3 regions of the Inquilinus sp. Marseille-Q2685 genome follow, and region 3 is predicted to be linked to each of the others. Evidence: riboswitches for the same ligand, from Rfam matches in the RefSeq annotation. Region 3 holds a riboswitch; each other region holds the start of a gene.
The links. Region 3 has a riboswitch for thiamine pyrophosphate ahead of thiE (thiamine phosphate synthase). Riboswitches for the same ligand answer to the same signal wherever they lie in the genome.

Region 1 (6,114 bases), on a different contig from region 3:
AGGGCTGCGACCATCAGCCCGGCGCAGCCCAGCAGCCACATCGTCGCCTGTTTCGAGATCAGCGCGCGGTTGACCCGCAGCTCGACATGGGCCAACGACACCCACCAGATCGTCTGCATGCAGACGATGGGCAGCAGCCGCGACATCTCGGGCAGATGGGCCCGCCAGCCCGGAAGCAGCTCGGCGCCGAACAGCTCGAAGCCGGCGAGGATCATCGCGGCCCCCGCCATGGTCAGCGCCAGCAGGGCCAGGTAGAACCGGTCGAACCATTCGGCCGAGGCCTCGTACAGCGCCTTGAAGAACGCGGTCACGATCAGCTGGTGGACAAGGAAGATCGCCGCCGAGATGCGGAAGCAGACCGCGTAGACCGACACCGCCTCGACCGTCAGGAAGAACCCGACCAGCACCCGCGAGCTGTTGACGATGGCGAAATAGACCAGCGAGTTCACCATCATGAAGAAGCCCATCCGCCGCGCGTCGGCATGGGCGGCGAAGAAGCGGGGCCGGATGGTGCGCACCAGGCCGGCCAGGGCGAACAGGGTGAGCCCCAGCGAGACGGCGCCGCAGCCGAGGATCACCGCCCATAGCGGCACCTGCCGCAGGGCCGCGAAGGCCAGCGCGCCGACGATCAGGAAGACGTAGAGCGCCAGATTGTCCGCCACCAGGATGCCGAAGCGGCGCCCCATGGCGCGGTAGTAGACGCTGGCGGCGACCTGGGCCCCGGCGCCGGCCATGGCGACGCCGGCGAAGGCGGGCAGAAGCGGGCCCGAGGCGGCCCAGGCGATCGCGGCGGCGCCGAGGCCGATCAGGCCGATCGAGGCGACGACGAAGAACAGCAGGTCGAGGACGCGGTCGTCCTTGCGGATCAGCACCAGCTGCGGGATCGCGCCCGGAATGCCGAGGCTGAGGATCTGCGCCCCGATCACGCCGATGCTGAGCCCCAGCTCGGCCGTGCCGTAGTCCTGGATGCTCATGACCTGGGACAGCAGCAGCGGCCCGAAGAAGGCGGAGCCCTTGCCGAGCGCGAAGGCGAACAGGAACAGCGCCGCCCTGCCGCCGGCCGCCCGGACCCGGGCGAGAGTCGTCGCCAACGCCATGGCCGGGGAGCGGCTCATGACGGCCCCGAGATCACCATCCGGGTCAGGCCCGGAGATAGACGCGGTTGACGTAGGGATCGAGCGTCAGGCCCGGCGGCACCCGGCCGGCATCCACGATCGGGCGCGGCGGGCCGTACAGGATCGGGCCCTGGCAGTAGACCACCTGGAAGATCAGCCGCGGCGTCTGCCGCGCCGGCAGGCCGCGATGGAAGCCGAAGGTGTTCTCCAGGAAGCTGGTGCCGGCGGGCCCTTCGAACTGGACGAAGCGCTCGCGCCCGAAGGCGCCCTCGACCTCGGCGTCGGAGTAGCGCCGGATCGGCATCAGCCGGTCCTCGCGGTGCGAACCGCGGACATAGATGTGCGGCCCGGCCCCGGCGTCGACATCGGTGAGATAGACGAACAGCTTGATGAAGCGCCAGTCGTCGTAGTCGCGGTGGAACAGCTCGGCGTGCTGGGCCTGCCCGTCGCCGGCGATCGACCACCAGGCGGCCATGTAGCTGATCGTCGGCTTGCAGCCGAGGGCCGCCTGCACCGCCTCCAGCACCGCCGGGTCGTTGGCGATGGCCAGCGCATGCGGCGCGTTCACCACCACCTCCGGCCGGAAATGCGCGACATGGGTGCCCGGCGGCGCCTGGTCCGGCGCCTGGAAGGTGCCGTGCTCGGGCTTGTAGGGGTTGAAGGACGGGTGCCCGGCGAAGTGACGGCGCATCTCCTCGACCCGATCCGGCGTCATCAGCCAGGGCGTCATGGCGAAGCCGTCGCCGGTCAGGGCCGCGGCGGCCCCCTGGCCCTCCGCCGACCCGGCGACCGGACCGCGCCCGATCCGGCCGGCGATCCGATCGGCCACCCAGTCCCGCCACGCGACGCGCTGGAACCGGCGCTGCACCAGGAACCGGGTCATCCGGCCGGCCTTGGCCGCGTGTTCGGAAAGGGCTGCCATCAAAATCTCCCCGCGCCGAGCGCCGTCACGCCGTCGACGGCGGCCCGGGACGGAACGCCCGCCCCGGGCCGCCAGCGGTCAAATTCCGCTGCGAGTCCTATACCGGCGGTCTCGGCGCGCACCAAGAATGATTTTCATCTCGGTGCGGACCGCCGGCAGCGGTCACTCGGCGGCGCGGTAGATCTCCCCGCCGCCATCGCGGAACCGCGCCGCCATCTCCTCCATCCCCGCCTCGGCCGAGGCACGGATCTCCTGTGTGATCTTCATCGAGCAGAATTTCGGCCCGCACATCGAGCAGAAATGCGCCGTCTTTGCACCTTCCGCCGGCAGCGTCTCGTCGTGGTAGGCGAGCGCCGTGTCCGGGTCGAGCGACAGGTGGAACTGGTCGCGCCAGCGGAACTCGAACCGGGCGCGGGACAGGGCGTCGTCGCGCAGCTGCGCCGCCGGATGGCCCTTGGCCAGGTCGGCGGCATGGGCCGCGATCTTGTAGGTGACGACGCCGGTCTTCACGTCGTCGCGGTCCGGCAGGCCGAGATGCTCCTTCGGCGTGACGTAGCAGAGCATGGCGGTGCCGAACCAGCCGATCATCGCGGCGCCGATGCCCGAGGTGATGTGGTCGTAGCCCGGCGCGATGTCGGTGGTGAGGGGCCCGAGCGTGTAGAACGGCGCCTCGCCGCAGGCTGCCAGCTGCTTGTCCATGTTCGCCTTGATCTTGTGCATCGGCACGTGGCCGGGGCCTTCGATCATGACCTGGACGTCGTGCTCCCACGCCACCTTGGTCAGCTCGCCCAGCGTCTCCAGCTCGGCGAACTGGGCGGCGTCGTTGGCGTCGGCGATCGAGCCGGGGCGGAGCCCGTCGCCCAGCGAGAAGGCCACGTCATAGGCCCGCATGATCGCGCAGATCTCGCGGAAATGGGTGTAGAGGAAGCTCTCGCGGTGATGCGCCAGGCACCACTTCGCCATGATCGAGCCGCCGCGGCTGACGATGCCGGTCACCCGCTTCGCCGTCAGCGGGATATAGGGCAGCCGCACGCCGGCATGGATGGTGAAGTAGTCCACCCCCTGCTCCGCCTGCTCGATCAGCGTGTCGCGGAAGATCTCCCAGGTCAGGTCCTCGGCCACGCCGCCGACCTTCTCCAGCGCCTGGTAGATCGGCACCGTGCCGATCGGCACGGGGGAATTGCGCAGGATCCATTCGCGGGTTGTGTGAATGTTGCGGCCGGTCGACAGGTCCATCACCGTGTCGGCGCCCCAGCGGATCGCCCACACCATCTTCTCCACCTCCTCCGCGATCGAGGAGGTGACGGCCGAGTTGCCGATATTGGCGTTGATCTTCACCAGGAAGTTGCGGCCGATCGCCATCGGCTCGGATTCCGGATGGTTGATGTTGGACGGGATGATCGCCCGGCCCCGTGCCACCTCGTCGCGCACGAATTCCGGCGTGACATAGTCCGGGATCGCGGCGCCGAAGCTCTCACCGTCGCGGGCCGCCTGCTCCCTAGCCCGCTCGCGGCCGAGATTCTCGCGGATCGCGACATACTCCATCTCCGGCGTCACGATGCCGGCGCGGGCATAGGCCATCTGCGTCACCGCGGTGCCGCCGCGGGCCCGCAGGGGGCGCCGGTCGCCGCGCGGGAACTCGAACAGGTTCGCCGCCTCGCCGGGGCGGCGGCCGTCATCCTCCGGCCGCACGGTGCGGCCGTCATAGGCCTCGACATCGCCGCGGGCGGCGATCCAGCCAGCCCGCAGCGCGGGCAGGCCGGTGCCGATGTCGATCAGCGCCGCCGGGTCGGTGTAGGGGCCGGAGGCGTCGTAGACGCGCAGCGGCGGCTCGCCGGATTCGGGCGACAGCACGATCTCGCGCATGGCGACGCGCAGGTCGGGGTGGCGCTCACCGGGAACATGGACCTTGCGCGACGCCGGCAGCGGGCCGGTGGTGACGGTTGTGGGGATGGCGTCCTTGGGCATCCACGGCCTCCTCGATCGGACGGATTGAGGGCGTGCCAAGGACGGAAAGCTGGAAAGAGAGCGGCTGAGCGCGCATGTGGTTCCATTCCCTACGCCGGCACGACCCGGATCAGGTTCGAAGGGTTCCCACGTCGCGAATGGTGTGGTGTCTCAGCTCCCTACCGGAGCTCCCCTCGGAACGCCCCGATCAGAGCGCGCCCGGGGAGGGGATGTCAAGCCGGGCCGTGTGCCGGGGCGGTCCATTGGCCACGTCCGGCCCTCATGCCATGATCGGCCCGGACAAAGCTGGGGTTCAGGTGGGGATGTCTTTGCGGGGTGGCCTTGCAGTCGCGATCCTTGCCGTACTGGCCGTGTCGCCGGCCCGGGCCGGCCCCTCCTACCAAAGCCCGGAGGTGGGCTGCCCGCCGCAGGACGACGGGGCCAAGGTCCGGCGGTTCGACTCGCTGGAGGCCATGCCCGAGCCGATCTGGCGCAGCATCGCGGCGGCGCTCGAACCCGGGGAGCCAGCAGATCGCCTGCGTGCGGAGCTGCCGGACATCATCGCGCCGCGGGACGCCAAATGGCAGCTCACCGATTCCGTCGAACCCGGAAAGCCGCTGGCTTGGCGCCGCTTCATCCGCGGCTTTTCCGTAGAGACCCGGTCCCACCCGAGCCTGCCTCCGCGAAAGGTCTGGTACGTCTGGCTCGAGCATGGCGGCATGGCCTACACGCGTTCGGTCTCGATCTTCAAGGAAGGCCGGACCATCAAACCCGTCGCTCTCTTCCGAGGACATGAAGATACGCTGTGCTCTCTTCAAGCCTCGTTCCAGGCCCTCCCGTTTGACGTCTACAAGCTCTGACGCTCCGAGCTGGCCGCAACGGCCCGGCATCGACGGCAAAGACAGGGAAAGCCGTCTCGTCTCGATCTTGACCAGAATCCTAAAAATACCTACATTCCAACAAATTGGGGTGATTTCCTGATTTATTGGGCGAGGAGGCAGATGCTGCGACATGCCTGGGTGCTGTCGATCGCGCTGGCCCTGACCGCCTGTGGCGGGGGGCGCGAGATCGTGCGCAACCCGACCGGCAGCGGAGTCGCCCGCTACGTCACCGCCAACGCGCCGGAGGAATGCGTGCCCTATGCCCGCGCCGTCTCCGGCATCCAGATCCGGGGCGACGCCTGGACCTGGTGGGACCAGGCCGACGGCGTCTACGGCAAGGGCAGCGAACCGCGCTCCGGCGCCGTGCTGGTGCTGGGACGGTCGGACCGGCTGAGCTCCGGCCACATCTCGGTGGTGGTGGCGGTGCGCAATTCGCGCGAGATCACCGTGTCGCACACCAACTGGGGCAATGACGGCCCGACCCGGCGCCGGATCTACCGCGAGCAATCGGTGATCGACGTCTCCAGCGACAACGACTGGACCGCGGTCCGGTTCTGGAACCCCGACACCGGCGCCTATGGCGGCATCTACGAGGCGGACGGCTTCGTCTATCCCACGAATGCCTGAGGCCGATCGCGAGCCTCTCGACGACCGCAAGGCGCTTCGGCTATAAGCCCGCGCGCGACTGCGGCACGGCCGCGGCGCTTCGGACGTTTCATCCCATGACCCTGCCCCTTCCCATCCCGGATCCACGGGCCCGCCGGCGCCTGGAGATCGGCCTTGCCCTGCTCGCCGACGGCCAGCCGGCCGAGGCCGCCGACGCCATCCGCGCCGCGGTCGAGATCGACCCCGGCGACGTCGAGATCCATTACGCGCTAGGCCAGGCGCTGGAGGCGGCGGGCGGCGACGCGGCCGCGGCCTATCGCGCGGCGCTGGAGCTGGATCCGGACGACCGGATGGGCGCCGCCGTCCGGCTGGCGCTGATCGGCGCCGCCCCGGTGCCGGCACAGCTGCCGGAGGCGCATGTCCGCACCCTGTTCGACCAGTACGCCCCGCGCTTCGACACGGCGCTGGTCCAGGCCCTGCGCTACCGCGGACCGGAGCTGCTGCGCCAGGCTGTCGACCGGGCCGTGCCGGAGGGCAGCCTCGACATCCTCGACCTCGGCTGCGGCACCGGCCTGGCCGGCATCGCCTTCGCCGACCGCCGCCGCCGGCTGGACGGCATCGACCTGTCGCCCGGCATGATCCT
Region 2 (6,114 bases), on a different contig from region 3:
TGAAGAACTTCGAGATGCTGGTGCACGACGCCAATGTCTGGCGGGCGCTCAAGAACACCGTCTGGTGGACCGTCGGCAGCCTGGTGTTCCAGTTCCTCGGCGGGCTCGGCCTGGCCCTGCTGCTGAACCGGCCGTTCCGCGGCAAGCGCGTGGTCCAGGCGCTGGTGTTCCTGCCCTGGGCGGTGCCGACCTTCCTGTCCGGCCTGGTCTTCGCCTGGCTGTTCAACCCGGTGGTCGGCCCCCTGCCCTACTGGATGGCCGATCTCGGCCTGCTGCCGGAGCCCTTGAACATCCTGTCCGACCCGGACCTGGCGATGTGGGGACCGATCCTGGCCAATATCTGGTTCGGCATCCCGTTCTTCGCCATCACCCTGCTGGCGGCGCTGCAGGCGATCCCGTCCGACTTCTACGAGGCGGCGGCGATCGACGGCGCCACCGCCTGGCAGCGCTTCACCCAGATCACCATCCCGTTCCTGGCCCCGACCATCGCCATCACCGTGCTGCTGCGCACGATCTGGATCGCCACCTTCGCCGACCTGATCTGGGTGATGACCAATGGCGGGCCGGCCAACGCCACCAGCATCCTGTCGACCTACATCTTCGCCCAGGCCTTCACCCGGCTGAATTTCGGCTACGCCTCGGCCGTGGCGACGATGCTGCTGCTTCTCCTCCTGCTCTATGCCGCCATCCTGATCCGGATGCGCAAGAGCCTGCTCGCGGGGCAATGAGATGACCATCGTCGGACGCTCGCCCCTCGGCCGCCTCGCCGGCGGCATCGGCTTCTATCTCGGCATCGGCGCCTATCTGCTGTTCGCGCTGTTCCCGCTGTACTGGCTGGTCAAGATCTCGGTCACGCCGACCCGGCTCCTGTTCTCCGAAGGCATCACCTTCTGGCCGTCGGAATGGACGCTGGGGAACTTCGATTCGGTCCTGACCGCCAGCAACTTCCCGCGCTATTTCCTGAACAGCGTCATCGTCTCGGTCGCCACCGCGGCGGTGGTCACGCTCTGCGCCTCGGCCTCCGGCTACGCCTTCTCGCGCTTCCGCTTCAAGGCCAAGCCGGCGGTGATGTTCGTGCTGCTGCTGACCCAGACCTTCCCGCTGGTGATGATCATCCCGCCGGTCTACCGGCTGATGGCGCCGCTGGGCCTGACCAACAACCTGATGGGGCTGATCGTCATCTACAGCGCCTTCAACGTCGCCTTCGCCACCTTCCTGATGCAGTCCTTCTTCGACGCCATCCCGAAGGACCTGGAGGAGGCGGCTATGATCGACGGCTGCAGCCGCTTCCAGGCGCTGCGCCGGGTGGTGCTGCCGCTGACTCTGCCGGGCATGGGGGCGACGCTGGGCTTCGTCTTCACCGCGGCCTGGAGCGAGATGCTGTTCGCGCTGATGCTGATCAACTCCGACAGCCAGAAAACCTTTGCGGTCGGCCTGTCGACCTTCGTCGCCAAGTTCGGCGTCGACTGGGGGCAGATGACCGCGGCCTCGGTGCTGGCGCTGATCCCGGTCTGCATCTTCTTCGCCGTGATCCAGCGCTATCTGGTGCAGGGGCTGACCGCCGGCGCCGTGAAGGGTTGAACCGGCAACCGAAAGAGACGAGCGTGTCGGCTCCACCGGAGGGGACCCGATCATGTCGCGACACCATGTGCCCGCGTCGGCCGAGACCTGTGCCTGGGGCTATTTCGACGCGACGCGAGAGCCGGTGCTGACGGTCGACAGCGGCGACACGGTCGTGATCGACACCGTGACCGGAGGGCCGGAGGTGCTGCCCAATGGCGATTTCCATATCCCGCCCGAGCTCCACGAGATCCACCAGCGCTGCGACCGTTCGACGCCGGGCCACATCCTGACCGGCCCGGTCGCGGTCCGCGGCGCCAAGCCTGGCCGGGTGCTGGAGGTGCGGATCCTCGACGTCTCGCTGCGCCAGGACTGGGGCTACAACGTAATCCGGCCGCTGGCCGGCACCCTGCCCTATGACTTCGAGGATTCGCGCCTCCTCAACATCCCGCTCGACGCCGGGCGCGGCACCGCGCGCCTGCCCTGGGGGCTGGACCTGCCGCTCCGGCCCTTCTTCGGCGTCATGGGCGTGGCACCGCCGAAGGGCTGGGGCCGGATCAGCTCGATCCAGCCGCGCGCCCATGCCGGCAACATCGACAACAAGGAGCTGGTGGCCGGCACCACCCTCTACCTGCCAGTGTTCACCGACGGCGCCCTGTTCTCCTGCGGCGACGGCCACGGCGCCCAGGGCGACGGCGAGGTCTGCGTCACCGCGATCGAGACGGCGCTGCAGGGCACCTTCCAGCTGATCGTCCGCGACGATCTCGGCTTCACCTATCCCCGCGCCGAGACGCCGACCCACCACATCACCATGGGGATGGACCCCGACCTCGACCGCTGCGCCGAGATGGCGCTGCGCGACATGATCCGGCTGCTCGGCGAGACCGCCGGCCTGTCGCGCGAGGACGCCTACACCCTGTGCAGCCTAGCCGGCGACCTGCGGATCACCCAGACGGTGAACGGCTGCAAGGGCGTGCACATGATGATGGCGAAGGAGCTGCTGGGCCGATGACGGAAAGGCCCGAGCTCAGCTGAGCCCGGGAGGCGAGATGACATCAAATCAGCTCTCCGCCATCATCTGTGATTGAGATCGCTATTGGGACCGGAGGCCATGGTCGGACGCCGTGCGGCACTGCTTCTCCTTGGCTCCGCGGGCCTGTCGCTATCCGCACGCTCCAGCCAATCGGCCCCGCCTCAAGCCAAACTTGATAGCGCAGCCATCATCGCGCGCTTCTCTCAGGCCGGAATTCCGATCGACATCTTGCGTGTCGCCAGCGGAGCGATGATCCGGAACTGGAAGTCGACGATGCCGTCCTTGCCGACCTGCGGACGGCCGGACAGTTGCCGAAGCGGGGCGAGGTCGTCGTCTTCAGGCGACCGGATGGCGATGGCAAGGCGATGTTTCGCGTGATTGGCCTGCCGGGAGACAAGATCGCCGTGAATTCGGGACAGCTGACCCTGAACGGCATCAGAGTTGCCCGGGCTCCTCAAGGGACGATCAGAAGGCAAGTTCCCGAGCGATGGGAAACTTTGAGCGTATACTCCGAGACGCTCCCGGAGGGCCTATCTTATGAAGTCGCGGAATCCCCTACACCCGGCCGTTTCGACGAGATTCCGGAGACGGCAGTTGCAGCAGGAGCCATATATGTCTTGGGAGACAATCGCGACTATGCCGACGACAGCCGCTCTGCGCAGTTGGGGGATATCCCGCTCGATCACATCGTCGGCCGCGTCGTGTTCCGGCTGCGGCCCGATCCCAGCTGGCTGGTGCCGCCGGAGACGGTTCCCGGGCTCGGCTGAGCCCGGGAACGCGATCATCAGTCGCGCGGCTGAGCAACGGTGCGGAGATAGGGCTTGAGGGTCTTGAAGCCGGCCGGGAACTTCTGTTTCGCCTCCTCGTCCGAGACCGAGGTGACGATGATGACGTCCTCGCCGTTCTTCCAGTCGGCCGGCGTCGCCACCTTGTGCTTGGCGGTCAGCTGCAGCGAGTCGATCACCCGCAGGATCTCGTCGAAGTTGCGCCCGGTGGTCATCGGGTAGGAGATCACCAGCTTGATCTTCTTGTCCGGCCCGATGACGTAGACGTTGCGCACGGTCTGGTTGTTGACCGCGGTGCGGCCTTCCGAGGTGGTGCCGGCATCGGCCGGCAGCATGCCGTAGAGCTTGGAGACGACGAGCTCGGAATCGCCGATCACCGGGAAGTTCGGGGCGACACCTTGCGTCTCCTTGATGTCCTGGGCCCAGCTCTCATGCCGGTCGACCGGGTCGGCGCTGAGGCCGATCACCTTGACGTTGCGCTTGTCGAATTCGGGCTTCAGCTTGGCCACGGCGCCGAGCTCGGTGGTGCACACCGGGGTGAAGTCCTTGGGATGCGAGAAGAGCACGCCCCAGGACGAGCCGAGCCAGTCGTGGAAGCGGATCCGCCCCTCGGTGGTCTCGACTTCGAAATCGGGCGCGTCCTCACCAATCGCGAGCGGACCGGCCATTTTTACCTCCAATTAGCGTTAATTGCGGAATTTTACCGCGCCGTGAGATCGGTGTCATCAGGAGCATCATCTTCGACAAAAACGATCTCCGGCTCCGGCGCGGGATCGTCGATCTCCGGGAAGTCCTTGTTCAACGGCTTCATCGTCCTGAGCAGGGCCACAAGTCCGCACTCGTTCATGGGCTCCTCCCCGGCCATGCAGGAGACATGTGCCATCGGATGCCTTGCCGCAAGACCTCCAAATGGTCGCTCCAACCAAACGGGCCCGCGTTGACAGGGCGGTCGCTCGACCCGATGATGCGCGCGTCTTGCCGGGGTGCCCGAACGGGGGCTGAGAGGCGTGTCAGCGCCAACCCGACGAACCTGATCCGGGTCATGCCGGCGAAGGGAGAACGAGACGGCGCCTCAGGCATCGGCAGGTTCCCTTTCCGCCCGGCTGCGCCCCGCGGAGGAACAAGATGCGCCTGATTGCCGCCGTCCTGCTGACGGCCCTGACCTCCGCCGTCGCCGGGCCGGCCGCGGCCGAGACCCCGGTGCTCAAGGTTTACACCTATGAATCCTTCACCGCCGAATGGGGGCCGGGGCCGCAGGTGAAGAAGGCCTTCGAGGCCGAATGCGGCTGCACGGTCGAGTTCACCTCGGTCGAGGACGGCGTCGCCCTGCTGTCGCGGCTGAAGCTGGAGGGCAAGTCGACCCAGGCCGATGTCGTGCTGGGCTTCGACACCAACCTGACCGCCGAGGCGGCGGCGACCGGGCTGTTCGCGCCGCACGGCATGACGCTGGACGGTTTGTCGCTGCCGGTCGCCTGGACCGACCCGGTCTTCGTGCCCTTCGACTGGAGCTATTTCGCCTTCGTCTACGACAAGACGAAGGTGCCGAACCCGCCGAAGAGCCTGCACGACCTGGTCGAGAGCAGCGACCTTGAGCTGACCATCCAGGATCCGCGCACCAGCACGCCGGGCCTCGGCCTGCTGCTCTGGGTCAAGCAGGTCTATGGCGACAAGGCGCCGGAGGCCTGGGCGAAGCTGAAGCCGCGCATCCTCACCGTCACCCCGGGCTGGAGCGAGAGCTACGGCCTGTTCCGCAAGGGCGAGGTGCCGATGACCTTCAGCTACCTGACCTCGCCGCCCTATCACGTGATCGCCGAGAACGACGGCAATGTCGGCGCCGCGGTGTTCAGCGAGGGCAACTACCTGCAGGTCGAGGTCGCGGCCAAGCTCGCCTCCTCGAAGCATCCCGAACTGGCCGACAAATTCCTCGCCTTCATGCTGAGCCCGGCCTTCCAGGACCTGCTGCCGACGACGCAGTGGATGTACCCGGCGGTGACGCCGAAGGCCGGGCTGCCCGACGCCTACAAGGCGCTGCCGGCCCCGGCCAAGGCGCTGCTGTATCCGCCGGAGGAGGTCGCGGCCAACCGCGCCGCCTGGATCGCCGAATGGCTGCAGGCGACCAGCCGTTGAGCCAGCGTAGGTTGGATTCGCGGCACGCGAACCCAACATCCCGCGACGGCGCCGGCCTGTTGGGTTCGCCGTGGCGGACCCAACCTGCGGCGAATCGGATCGCATCGCTCCCCGGCCTCCTCGCGCTCCTCGCCATCCTGGCGCTGATCGCCACCGCGGCGACCGGCCTGATCCGCGCCGCCACCGAGTTCGACCTGCTGTCCGTCTGGGCCGATCCCTATCTCTGGTCGGTGCTGCGCTTCACGGCGCTGCAGGCCGGGCTGTCGGCGCTGATCAGCGTCGCCATCGCCATCCCGGTCGCCCGCGCCCTGTCGCGCCGCCGCTTTCCCGGCCGCACCCTGCTGCTGCGCCTGTTCGGCCTGCCGATGATCGTGCCGGCGGTGGCCGGCGCCTTCGGCATCCTGACGGTGTTCGGCCGCTCCGGCCTGCTCGCCGACCTGTTCGCGGCGCTGGGGCTGACCATCCGGCCGAACATCTACGGCCTGACCGGCATCCTGCTGGCCCACGTCTTCTTCAACATGCCCTTCGCCGTGCGCGTGCTGCTCTCGGCCTGGGGCACGATCCCGGCCGAGAGCTGGCGCCTGGCGTCGATGCTGGGGCTGCGCGGCG
Region 3 (6,114 bases):
TTCGCCTGGCTGGTCGACGGGTCGGAGTGGCGGCCGGCGCGCCCGTCCCGCCCCTTCCCGCCCGACGGCTTCGTCCGGCTGGCCCTGTCGCGCCACCGCCCCAGCGGCAAGCCGCTGCTGACGATCGAGGCCAATGTCTGGCGCCGGGCCGATCCGGCCGAATGGGCCCATGTCCTGGCCCAGGCGCTGCTGCACGAGCACCTGAACCATGTCGATCCGGCCCGCCCGGACGAGGCTTGGCGAACCGCCTGCGGGCTGGTCGCGGCCGAGTTCCTGCGCCCGCTGGGCATCGGCCGCCGCCCCGAGAGCCTGCCCTGGCCGGCGCAGCCGCCGGGCCGCGACGTGGCGGAGCTGGCGCGCTGGCTGGCCGAGAATCCGGCCGCGCTGGCGGCGCAGCCGCGGCTGGGCATCGCCGGCGCGGGAGAGCCCGGCTGGATCATCGCCGCCGACGCCCCGCCGCTGACGCCGGCGTTGCGGCGGAACCGGGAGGAGGGGCTGGCCACCGCCATCCGCCGCAGCGTCGCCGACGCGATCGAGGCGGCCGGCACCGCCGCGCGCGGCCTGGCCGGGCCGAAGCGCAACCCGAATTCGCCGGCCGAGCGCGCCCGCGCCTGGTTCATCGCCGGCTATCCGCTGCTGGCCGCGCTGGCGGCGACCTTCGAAATCGTCGAGGACGAGGCGCTGTGCCGGCAGCTGGACATCGCCGTCGCCGCCGTCGACACCGAGCTGCGGCGGATCTACCTGAACCCGAAGCTGCCCTGGACCTATGAGGGGCTGAAATTCGTCATGGCGCATGAGCTGCTGCATGTCGGGCTGCGGCACGAGCCGCGCCGCCAGGGCCGCGATCCTTTCCTGTGGAACGTCGCCTGCGACTACGTGATCAATGGCTGGCTGGTCGAGATGGGCGTCGGCGAGGTGCCTTTCGACACCCTGCTGCTGGACCCGGAACTGGGCTTCGAACGCGAATCAGCCGAGGCGATCTACGACCGGATCACCCGCGACTTGCGGCTGATCCGGCGGCTGAACAAGGCCCGCACCCTGCGTGGCAAGGGCAAGGTCGACATGCTGGGGAACCGCCCGCCGGCCTGGTGGACCGGGCCGGGCACCGACCTCGACGCCTTCTATCGCCGCGCGCTGGCCGAGGGACTGGACCTGCACCTGGCCGGCACCGGACGCGGCGATCTGCCCGGCGAGCTGGTCGAAGAGATCCGCGCGATCCAGCACCCGCCGATCCCCTGGGACGTCCGGCTGGGCCACTGGCTGGACACCTTCTTCCCGCCGCTGGACAGCCGGCGCAGCTTCGCCCGGGCCAGCCGGCGGCAGGCGGCCACGCCCGACATCCCGCGGCCGGTCTGGCTGCGCCCGGAGGAACGGCTGGCCGCCCGCACCTTCGGCGCTGTGCTGGACACCTCGGGCTCGATGCCGCCGCGGCTGCTGGCCCGGGCGCTGGGGGCCATCGCCAGCTACGCCATCAGCCGCGAGGTGCCGCTGGTGCGCGTCGTGCAATGCGACGCCGGGGTCCACGACATGGGCTTCCTGCCGCCGGAGACGCTGCTGCAGCGGGTGGAGGTCCGCGGCCGCGGCGGCACGGTGCTGCAGCCGGCCATCGCCCGGCGGGAGGGCGACGCCGGCTCCCCGCGCGACGCGCCGATCCTGGTCATCACCGACGGCGCCTGCGACGTGCTGTCGATCCGGCGGGAGCACGCCTTCCTGATGCCGGAGGGCGCCCGCCTGCCCTTCCGCACCGCGGCGCCGCAATTCCACTTCGAGCGGCCGGAGTGAACCGCCCGGCCGGTGCGCTTGACACCGGCCGCCCCGGCCTGCGAGCCTGGGCGCGGAAGTGACACGGGGTGCCCGGAAACGGGCTGAGATCATACCCGTCGAACCTGATCTGGGTCATGCCAGCGAAGGGAGCCGTCACGCGATGCCCGCCCGGGCCCCGATCCCTGAGGATCGATCGCCGACCGCCCTTCGCCGGAGGAGGAGCGGAATGGCTGCGGCTGCAGAGGCAACGGAACCGAGGCGGTGCTTCGACCTGTCGGTCTATCTCGTCACCGACACGCGGCTGAGCGGGCCGCGCGGCGTGGCCGAAGTGGCCGCGGCGGCGGCGCGGGGCGGTGTCACCATCGTGCAGATGCGCGACCCCGACGCCACCACCCGGGCGCTGATCGCCGCGGCCGGGGCGCTGCAGGCGGTGCTGGCGCCGCATGGCGTGCCCCTGGTGATCAACGACCGGGTCGACGTGGCCCTGGCGGTGGGCGCGGACGGCGTCCATCTCGGCGACCGCGACATGCCGGCGGCGACGGCGCGGCGCCTCCTAGGCCCCGGCCGCATCGTCGGCGTCACCGTGCATGACGCGGCCGAGGCGCGGGCGGTGGATCCGGCCGTCGCCGACTACGCCGGCATCGGCCCGGTCTTCGCGACCACCACCAAGGTGGGCGCGCGGCCGCCGATCGGGGTCGACGGCTTCCGGGCGCTGCGCCGGCTGGTGCCGCTGCCGGCCGTCGGCATCGGCGGCATCGACGCGGCCCGGACCGCGGACGTGATCGCGGCCGGGGCCGACGGCGTCGCCGTGGTCTCGGCCATCTGCGCCGCGCCCGCCCCCGAGGCGGCGGCCCGGGCGATCGCCGCGGCGGTGGCCGAAGGGCGGAGGCCGCGATGATCCCCAACGTGCTGACCATCGCGGGCACCGATCCCTCGGGCGGCGCCGGCATCCAGGCGGACCTGAAGGCCTTCTCGGCCCTCGGCGCCTATGGCTGTGCCGTGATCACCGCCCTGGTCGCCCAGAACACCCGCGGGGTGCAGGCGGTGGAGCTGGTGCCGCCGGCCTTCGTCGCGAAGCAGATCGACTGCCTGCTGGCCGATGTCCGGATCGACGCGGTCAAGATCGGCATGCTGGCGACCGGCGAGATCGTGCGCGCCGTGGCCGAGGCGCTGCGCCGGCACGGGCTGACCCAGGTGGTGGTCGACCCGGTGATGGTGGCGAAGAGCGGCGACCGGCTGCTGGACACGGATGCCGTGGCGGCGCTGCGCGAGGAGCTGCTGCCGCTCGCGACCGTCATCACCCCGAACCTGCCGGAGGCCGCCGACCTGCTGGGCCGCGCGCCGGCCGAGAGCCGGGACGAGATGCCGGAAATCGCCGCGGCGCTGCTGGCGCTGGGGCCCCGGGCCGTGCTGCTGAAGGGCGGCCATCTGGAGGAGGCGGAGAGCCCGGATCTGCTGCTGAGTGCAGCCGGGTCGCTGACGCTCGCGGCGCCGCGGATCGCCACCCGCAACACCCACGGCACCGGCTGCACCCTGTCCTCGGCCATCGCGGCCCTGCTGCCGCAGCGGCCGAACCTGGAGACGGCGGTGCGCGAGGCGAAGGACTACCTGACCGGAGCGCTGGCCGCGGCCGACCGCCTGTCGGTCGGCGGCGGCCACGGGCCCCTGCACCATTTCCACCGCTGGTGGGGGTGACTGGAACAGAAAAGGCGGGCGCCGGACACCGGACGCCCGCCTTCGGACTGGAGCAGCGTTGTGCTCAGCCGACCTTGTTCTTGTTGTAGACGTCGAAGGCGACGGCGGCGAGCAGAACCAGGCCCTTGATCACCATCTGCAGGTCGATGCCGAGGCCGAGGATCGACATGCCGTTGTTCATCACGCCCATGATGAAGGCGCCGATCCCCACGCCGGTAATCTTGCCGACGCCGCCCGAGGCCGAGGCGCCGCCGATGAAGCAGGCGGCGATGGCGTCGAGCTCGTACTGGTTGCCGGCCTGCGGCGTCGCCGAGGTCAGGCGCGCCGTGGTGATCAGCCCGGCCAGCGCCGCCAGTACCCCCATGTTGACGAAGGTCAGGAACACCAGCTTCTCGGTGTTGATGCCGGACAGCTTGGCCGCCTTCTCGTTGCCGCCGACCGCGTAGATGCGGCGGCCGAGCGTGGTGCGGGTGGTGACGAAGGCGTAGAGCACGACCAGCACGCCCATCAGGATCAGGATGTTGGGCAGGCCGTTATAGGTGGCCAGCAGGTAGCCGAGCCCGGCCAGCGCCACCAGAGTCGCCACGTTCTTGATCACGAAGAACAGCAGCGGCTCCTGCTCCACCCCGTGCTGGATCTCGTTGCGCCGCTTCTTGACGTTGAACCAGACCAGGATCAGCGGCACGGCCAGGCTGATCAGCAGCGTCGTGATCCAGACCTTGCCGTTGCCCGAGAACAGCTCCGGCATCGAGCCGAACAGCTCGGCGATGAAGCCCGAGGACATCTTCTGGAAGTCGGCGGGCACCGGCCCGGCACGCTCGCCGGCCAGCACCATGATGCAGAGGCCGCGGAAGGCCAGCATGCCCGCCAGGGTGACGATGAAGGACGGGATCTTGCGATAGGCGATGAAATAGCCCTGGACCGAGCCGATCGCGGCGCCCAGCGCCAGGCAGGCGATGGCCGAGAGCCAGGGGTCGACGCCCTGCCACACCATCAGCGCGCCGCCGACCGCGCCGACGAAGCCCGCGACCGACCCGACCGACAGATCGATATGGCCGCTGACGATCACCAGCAGCATGCCGAAGGCCAGCACGATGACATAGGCGTTCTGCTGGATCAGGTTGCTGAGGTTCAGCGGCGTGAACAGCCGGCCGTCGGTCGCGACCTGGAAGATGATCATGATCGCGACGAGCGACAGCAGCATCGCGTATTCGCGGATGTTGTGCTTCAGGAACTCGCCGATCCGCTGGTTCGCGCGAGTCTGCAGGGCGGTCGTTTCGGTGGCCATGGCCGTGCTTCCTTAGACCCGTTCTCTCGAGCGCATGATCGCCCGCATGATGTTTTCCTGGGAGGCTTCCTGGGCCGGCATCTCGGCGACGATGCGGCCCTCGTTCATGACGTAGATCCGGTCGGACATGCCCAGCAGCTCGGGCATCTCCGACGAGATCACGATGACGCCCTTCCCGGACGCCACCAGCTGGTTGATGATCGTGTAGATCTCGTATTTGGCGCCGACGTCGATGCCGCGGGTCGGCTCGTCGAGGATCAGCACCTCAGGCCCCGCGAACAGCCACTTGCTCAGCACCACCTTCTGCTGGTTGCCGCCCGACAGGTTGACCGTCTGCTGCTGCACGCCGGAGGAGCGGATGTTGAGCTTGCGCCGGTAGTCGAAGGCGACGCCCAGCTCGCGCATCTCGTCGATGATGCCGCGGCGGGCCACGCCGGGAAGATGGGCCAGCGGGATGTTGTGCTGAATCGAATCGCCCAGCACCAGCCCCAGCTGCTTGCGGTCCTCTGTGACGTAGGCGAGGCCGGCGGCGATCGCCTTGGGCACGGTGGCGAGGTCGATCGGATTGCCCCGCATCGTCGCCGTGCCGGTGATCTTCTGGCCCCAGGACCGGCCGAACACGCTCATCGCGAACTCGGTCCGCCCCGCGCCCATCAGCCCGGCGATGCCCACCACCTCGCCGGCGCGGACATGCAGGTCGATGCCCTTGATCACCTGCCGGTCGGAATGCAGCGGATGGTAGACGCTCCAGCCCTTCACCGCGAACAGGACCTCGCCCAGCTTGGGCTCGCGCTCGGGATAGCGGTCGGTCAGGTCGCGGCCGACCATGCCCTTGATGATCCGGTCCTCGTTGACCTCGCCGCCCCGCGCGTCCAGCGTCTCGATGGTCGACCCGTCGCGCAGGATGGTGATCGAATCCGCGACCTTGGTGATCTCGTTCAGCTTGTGCGAGATCAGGATCGAGGAGATGCCCTGGCGCTTGAACTCCAGCAGCAGCTCCAGCAGAGCGTCGCTGTCGCTCTCGTTCAGGCTGGCCGTCGGCTCGTCGAGGATCAGGAGCTTCACCTCCTTCGACAGCGCCTTGGCGATCTCGACCAGTTGCTGCTTGCCGACGCCGATATTGGTGACCAGCGTCGCCGGGTTCTCCTTCAGCCCGACCTTGTCGAGCAGCGCCCGGGCCCGGACCAGCGTCTCGTTCCAGTCGATGATGCCGCGGCTGGCTACCTCGTTGCCGAGGAACAGGTTCTCGGCGATCGACAGGAGCGGCACCAGCGCCAGCTCCTGATGGATGATGATGATGCCGGCTTCCTCGCTGTCCGAGATCGAGCGGAACTGCCGTTCCTTCCCCTCGAACCGGATCTCGCCCT

Region 1: linked by a shared signal. The riboswitch ahead of thiC (phosphomethylpyrimidine synthase ThiC) and the one ahead of thiE (thiamine phosphate synthase) in region 3 are both predicted to bind thiamine pyrophosphate.
Region 2: linked by a shared signal. The riboswitch ahead of thiB (thiamine ABC transporter substrate binding subunit) and the one ahead of thiE (thiamine phosphate synthase) in region 3 are both predicted to bind thiamine pyrophosphate.

The regions. Positions count from the first base shown of each region.
Region 1 is NZ_CAKAKL010000001.1:1,602,341-1,608,454, forward strand. It holds gene LG391_RS07630 (hypothetical protein) at 1-1,115, opposite strand, end outside; gene LG391_RS07635 (phytanoyl-CoA dioxygenase family protein) at 1,141-2,037, opposite strand; gene thiC (phosphomethylpyrimidine synthase ThiC) at 2,200-4,005, opposite strand; TPP riboswitch at 4,074-4,189, opposite strand; gene LG391_RS07645 (hypothetical protein) at 4,272-4,844, shown strand; gene LG391_RS07650 (CHAP domain-containing protein) at 4,986-5,492, shown strand; gene LG391_RS07655 (class I SAM-dependent methyltransferase) at 5,588-6,114, shown strand, end outside.
Region 2 is NZ_CAKAKL010000001.1:483,071-489,184, forward strand. It holds gene LG391_RS02240 (carbohydrate ABC transporter permease) at 1-728, shown strand, start outside; gene LG391_RS02245 (carbohydrate ABC transporter permease) at 730-1,581, shown strand; gene LG391_RS02250 (acetamidase/formamidase family protein) at 1,634-2,572, shown strand; gene lepB (signal peptidase I) at 2,884-3,360, shown strand; gene LG391_RS02260 (peroxiredoxin) at 3,378-4,046, opposite strand; gene LG391_RS02265 (hypothetical protein) at 4,079-4,225, opposite strand; TPP riboswitch at 4,348-4,452, shown strand; gene thiB (thiamine ABC transporter substrate binding subunit) at 4,504-5,505, shown strand; gene thiP (thiamine/thiamine pyrophosphate ABC transporter permease) at 5,565-6,114, shown strand, end outside.
Region 3 is NZ_CAKAKL010000006.1:277,480-283,593, forward strand. It holds gene LG391_RS25240 (VWA-like domain-containing protein) at 1-1,782, shown strand, start outside; TPP riboswitch at 1,837-1,932, shown strand; gene thiE (thiamine phosphate synthase) at 1,991-2,662, shown strand; gene thiD (bifunctional hydroxymethylpyrimidine kinase/phosphomethylpyrimidine kinase) at 2,659-3,459, shown strand; gene mmsB (multiple monosaccharide ABC transporter permease) at 3,524-4,747, opposite strand; gene mmsA (multiple monosaccharide ABC transporter ATP-binding protein) at 4,760-6,114, opposite strand, start outside.